Regions from separate parts of the Brevibacillus sp. AY1 genome, predicted to be linked through region 2. Evidence: riboswitches for the same ligand, from Rfam matches in the RefSeq annotation. Region 2 holds a riboswitch; the other holds the start of a gene.

Region 1 (3,125 bases), on a different contig from region 2:
ATTGAAGGGCTCAATTGTAGAAAAATTACTTCGGTTAGTCCGCCGTTTAGATGTTCTTGTTGTAGCTGATCAAAAACCTACTACCGATGGTAAAAATAATATAGATTAGTTAGTTAATTAAAAGGGATGAGAAAGATGAACGTAGCTTTTTTTATCATACCGAAACATGAAGTGGCATTCGTGTATGATTATTTTACGATGAGGCAAGCATTAGAAAAAATGGAATTTCACCGTTACTCAGCCATACCGATTCTAACAAAAGTAGGAGAGTATGTAGGTACGCTAAATGAAGGTGACTTACTTTGGAAATTAAAACATACTTCTGGATTAGATTTTAGCAAAACCGAGGATATTCCCCTCAAAGAGGTACCGCTACAAAGAGATGTTAAACCCATCAGTATTCGTACCGATATCGAAAAAATATATAATCTAGCAATTGATCAGAACTTTATTCCGATTATTGACGATTCTGAGATATTTATCGGAATTATTAGAAGAAGGGAGTTAATTGAATATATGTATAAAAAGTTAATAGACAAGTCTAATGAAGATAAAAAGAACTACTGTGAAGTTAATCTTTAGTATGAATGAATCATAGTTGTCTACATGAAAATATTTTGAGGGGAAAGGTGTATGTTGATTGATTGTCTAATGAGAGGTATAGGGTTATTCCATTATTGAACTTGGTTAATTTGGCCGTTTATGTTTGTTTTTTCATTGGTTTATTCTATTTCATCTTAAGTAAAATAAGATAAAGCATCAATAAAACCTGTATAGTTGCTTCAGTATCACATTTAATAATTCTGGCTGGAATAACTGGGCCCTTAATGTATGGTTAATTCTGCTTTTAGACACTGGTTGATAGTACTTTATGTATTAAATTAGGGCGTTGATCCAACATGAACTGCACTCTAATTGTTAGATTTGTATATTTAACAATTGGGGTGCAGTTCAAATTATTGTTTTGAATTTATCAATATATGTCTATTGTTAATATTTACTATAATGTAAAAACGAGAGATTACTATTTATCATTTATTTTTATAAGTTTACAAATGTAATATGAAGGAGTAAAATAACTCCGTATTGAGAAAAACATAATGCCTAATCTCATTTTTTTGAGAACGGAGGACCCAATTTTTTGGGGTTAATTCTGCAATTGTAGAAAGGATGATATACTCTTTCGCCATCCTAACCCGTCAGCTAACTTCGTCGGCTAAAGCGAGGGAGGTCATAATAGAGACCGCCTTATTCGAGTATTGTTTTTGTTGTTAAAAACAAAATAAATGCTTGTTTAAATCGGTCTTTTTACATTGAAAAAACAAGTTCATAATTTCATTTTAGAATAAGAAGAAGAATCGAGGGAAAAACATATTTAGTTTAATCATTGGACATGTATATAGATAAATATACTTTTTACTCAATTCTAAGGAGAGAGTTATGAAAAATTTTAAAGAGGGTCTTAATCCATCGAAAGTACTTGTAATTGGCTTCGCCAGTTTAATCCTAATAGGAGCTTTTTTATTAACTCTACCCGTAGCAACAGAGGATGGTAAAGGACTTCCATTCTTAGATGCATTATTCACCGCTACTTCTGCTACATGCGTTACAGGTCTAGTGGTTGTAGATACGGGTGATACATTTTCGATGTTTGGTGAATTAGTGATTTTATCACTTATCCAAATTGGTGGTTTAGGATTTATGACGTTCGCAACCTTTTTATTCACTTTATTAGGTAAAAAAATCTCTTTAAAAGAAAGGATTGTACTAAAAGAAGCTTTTAATGCTACTTCGACTGCTGATATCGTGAAATTAGTAAAAAGAATATTAATTTTTACTGTTATAGCGGAAAGTATCGGTGGGATTATTTTATCTATTAGATTTTCATTTGATATGCCGATGGGTAAAGCGATTTATTTTGGTTTCTTCCATTCAATTTCAAATTTTAATAATGCAGGCTTTGATTTGATGGGGGAATTTAGAAGTCTTACTGATTACGTTGATGATCCGTTCGTAGTATTAACTGTTTGCTCTCTAATTATTTTGGGTGGCTTAGGTTTTGTTGTCATACACGAACTTTATGAATATCGGGAAACACGTACAATTTCACTGCATACAAAAGTTGTATTGACTACAACGCTAATGCTTATAGTTGGAGCATCCATTTTAATTTTCCTATTTGAGTATGGAAATGATAAAACATTAGGACCGTTGTCTTCAACAGGAAAAGCTCTTGGTGCCTTGTTCCATAGTGTAACGCCAAGAACGGCTGGATCTAATACATTACCAATTGCAGATTTGTCTCATGCAACATTATTTCTAACGATTTTCCTAATGTTTATCGGTGGAGGTTCAGGATCGACTGCTGGAGGTATTAAGGTAACTACTTTTGCTGTTCTAATGGCAACTGCCTTATCCCAACTGAAAGGAAAAGAAGATGTGGTTTTATTTAAACGACGTATTGTCTTAGCGAGTATACTAAAGGCACTGACTGTTGCAATGTGTGGCATTATGATTGTGATCATTGTCACCTTTATCCTGAGTATTACTGAACAAGGTCATGATTTTATTATGTACCTGTTTGAAGCAACTTCAGCATTTGGTACTGTCGGACTTTCAATGGGGTTAACACCAGAGCTATCTCCAATTGGACGGATTCTTATTATTTTGACCATGTTCGTAGGAAGATTAGGTCCATTAACACTTGGATTTGCTATTTCGAAACGACGTAAAAAAGAAGCTTTCCATCATCCAAAAGGAAATATAATGATTGGTTAATTAATAAAGGGAAGGGATATAAAATGGCGATAAAACAATATGCTGTTATTGGTTTAGGAAGATTTGGAACTAGCATTGCACGAAGATTACATGAAGCTGGGCAAGAAGTATTAGGAATTGATATAAATGAAGAAAGCGTAGAAGATGCGGAACGTTACGTAACCCATGCAGTGGTTGCTGATTCTACTGAAGAAAAGGCACTTACTTCGCTAGGGATAAATAACTTTGATTGTGTAATTGTAGCGATTGGAGACGATATTCAATCGAGTATATTAACTGTAATGCTATTAAAAAATTTAGGCATTCGAAAAATTATTGCGAAGGCACTTAGTAAACGACACGGGCAG
Region 2 (3,125 bases):
GAATCTGTGGCAGGATACTCCATGTAAAACTCCAGCTCCACATCGGCTACACCCTCCCCGCTGAGAAACGTCGTTCCAACCAACGCATGAAGAGCGTCAATGGGTAGGCCATCACGAAGAACATCACCAGTATGAGACCGAATATTTCAAATGTTCTGGACGAGTCAAATGTGCGTAGGATCATTCCCTGATACGTCAAATCCGCCATCGTAATCAACGAGATCAGCGATGTTCCCTTCAACAGCTCGATCGCCAAATTTCCAAATGAGGGCAGCATGATCGCCAGGGCTTGAGGCAATATCACTCGTCTCATCCGAAGCCAAGGACTCATATTCAAAGCGATGCTGGCTTCTGTCTGCCCTTTGGGTATGGCCAAAATCGCGCTTCTCACCACTTCAGATCCATACGCTCCGTAATTAAGTCCCAACGCCATCACTCCGGCTACCAGCGCTGTCAGCTCGATCCCCAGCAAGGGAAGGGCAAAGAACAGCCAGAACAGCTGTACCAGCAAGGAGGTGCCTCGGAATACTTCCACATAGACGGAGCTCGCTATACGAATGCTTTTGATCCGTGACAGCCGTGCAAATCCAGCCGCAAACGAGAGTACAAACGCCACAACCATCGACAGAGCCGTCACCTGAAGCGTCACTGCGGCCCCCTGGAAAAGCAGCGGCAGCAAATCAACTGACACCATCATCCACCATTCCTCTCTCGTGGACTGCCTACTCTTTGGACAGTTCCTCCGCTGTCATGTCGCCTGGAAGCTCTTGCTCTGTAAAGCCGAATGGTTCCAGAATTTTCAAAAGCTCACCCGAATCCTTCAGCTTTTGCAGCTCTTCATTGTACGCTTTGACGAAATCCTCGTCTTCTTTGCGGAACGCAGCTGCACCGTAGCCCCGGATACTCTTGCCGTCAATCTCAGGCTGGATAAAGTCCATCACTCGCTCCAGACTGTCATCCTTGGCACTATCCAGAACCGCCTGCAAGGATGGTCCCGTCATCGTGATCGCATCCGCACGTCCTGATTGCAGGGCAGATACAGCAGACGGCTGATCGGGTACGAGAACCATCTGTTCTTTTCTCACACCACTTTTCTCCAGGTATTCCATTTCAATTGCTCCGCTCATCACTGCAATTTTGGCAGCAGGGTTGGCTGCTATATCCTGATAGCTGCGCAGGTTCAGCGGATTTCCCTTTTTCACGGCAATCGCCTCTCCAATACTGTACTCGGGATTCGCAAAAGCAACCTCCTGCGCACGTTTCGGCGTAATGTACATGCCTGCTGTGATAATGTCAAACCGCTTTGCCTTCAGCCCCGGAATCAAGGAGCCGAATTCGGTCAAAACGCCGTTCATCTCTGGGATGCCCATGCGTTCCAGCACCACTCGTGCCACTTCTACGGCCTCTCCAGTTAGCTTGCCGTCAGGTGTGGCATAGGCATAGGGCACCTCATTGGCAAAGCCGATCGTGACGAAGCCTTGTTGTTTCGCCTTTTCCAGAGTGGAGCCGGCAGCCCCAGCCTGCTCGCCTCCCGCATTTGTCTGTGAAGTCGTGCTGCAGCCCGCAAACAACAGGGAGCTAGACAGCAATACTGTCCAAACCATTCTCATCATGCTCTTTTTCACTTCTTTTCCCCCTCCAACGTGAACGAAATAACATAAAAAGCGGCGCATTGCTTTTCATTCCAGGAAGATTTCCTGGTCGCCAAAGCAAATGCACCGCGTGTTGCTGCGCTAGTAGGTATCGCAAATAAACCTCTCATCAGGAAGACATCTCCAGACAAACAAGTATTGCGATCACATAGAAAAATAAAGTTAGGAATGATCTGCTTTAGCCGACGAGGTTAGCTGACGGGTAGGATGGCAGTCGAGCATCCCTTCTGCGAATCGCAGAATTAACCCCTAAGGTGGTTCCCCCGCTTCCGTCCTGGACGGAACTAGGCCCATATTTGATTTGAGGGTGGATCTGTTCTCCTCTCACCTTGCATTATGGTTAACACGGGCTTTATGTTATCACACTACTTTGGCTGGCTCATCCCTGATATCTCCTGATATTCCGGCTTCAGATCGGTTCAGCCGCGGTTAACCGTAATTACCAGACCTATACAAAAAAATACTTCCATATCCTACCTGATAAAATCTGTTTAAACTTATCCTCTAAAAGTGAACAAGCCTTCTACGTTTATAGAAGTCCTATTGAATGAACTGGAGTCCTTCCCCGATACCTTGATCTTGATCCTGGATGATTACCATTTGATCCAAGATGATTCCATACACAAAAGCTTGTCGTATTTCATCGAATATTTACCTGCACATGTCCATCTCTATATCGCCAGTCGCCATCCGCTTCCCTTTGCTACTGCCAAATGGACGCTGCACAGTGAAGCCCTCCTCATCCCAGCCAATCAGTTTTCGTTCGACTACCAGGAGACAGAAAGCTTCTGTCGGAACATCATCAAACGCGAGCTCACTCCACTGCAAATTCAGCAGCTTGCCACGAAGACGGAGGGCTGGGCAGCAGGTTTGCAGCTGGCGGCGATCTCCCTGTCCCATTCCTCAAACGTAGACTCGTTCTTTTTAGAATTTGGCGGTTCCCACCAGAATGTGGACCAATTTATGTTTCAAGAGGTATGGACAAGCCTTCCTGCAGAAATCCAGCACTTTCTGACACACACCTGCATGCTCAGTCGCATGGACAGTCAGGTTTGCCAGACTCTCGCGGGCTATCCAATCTGCCACGAGATTTTAGCCAGCCTGCAGGAGCAAAACCTGTTTGTCACAGCCCTGGATCAAGGAACAGACTGGTATCGCTATCATCATTTGTTTGCGGAATTCCTGCAAACAAAGCTCAGGCAGCAAGGACAGGAGAAATGGCATGTCTTGTATCAACAGGCATGCGAGTGCTTTGTCCAGCGTGGAGAATTCGGGATATTGGTTCGCTGGCTGGACCAGTTTCCAAAGCCTGAGGAGACGCTCTCCCCTAGACTTGCTTTACTGTACGCTTTTATCCTGACCTCCAGTGGTCGTACAGAGCGGGCTGCCCTATTATTGTCGCTGCTGGAAGCCAGCTACCCGTCGATCCTTGCCCCTGAAGATCAGGAGCCATTTTTGAGCGGCCTCTTCTTT

The links. Region 2 has a riboswitch for cyclic di-AMP ahead of ehuB (ectoine/hydroxyectoine ABC transporter substrate-binding protein EhuB). Riboswitches for the same ligand answer to the same signal wherever they lie in the genome.
Region 1: another riboswitch for cyclic di-AMP. It lies ahead of JZI27_RS24175 (TrkH family potassium uptake protein); the one in region 2 lies ahead of ehuB (ectoine/hydroxyectoine ABC transporter substrate-binding protein EhuB).

The regions. Positions count from the first base shown of each region.
Region 1 covers NZ_JAFLPN010000071.1:238-3,362, forward strand. Annotated here, with positions in the region: gene JZI27_RS24165 (adenine nucleotide alpha hydrolase family protein) at 1-109, shown strand, start outside; gene JZI27_RS24170 (CBS domain-containing protein) at 136-582, shown strand; cyclic di-AMP (ydaO/yuaA leader) riboswitch at 1,092-1,233, shown strand; gene JZI27_RS24175 (TrkH family potassium uptake protein) at 1,441-2,778, shown strand; gene JZI27_RS24180 (potassium channel family protein) at 2,802-3,125, shown strand, end outside.
Region 2 covers NZ_JAFLPN010000012.1:94,489-97,613, reverse strand. Annotated here, with positions in the region: gene ehuD (ectoine/hydroxyectoine ABC transporter permease subunit EhuD) at 1-43, opposite strand, end outside; gene ehuC (ectoine/hydroxyectoine ABC transporter permease subunit EhuC) at 47-697, opposite strand; gene ehuB (ectoine/hydroxyectoine ABC transporter substrate-binding protein EhuB) at 723-1,610, opposite strand; cyclic di-AMP (ydaO/yuaA leader) riboswitch at 1,819-1,953, opposite strand; gene JZI27_RS12290 (winged helix-turn-helix domain-containing protein) at 2,196-3,125, shown strand, end outside.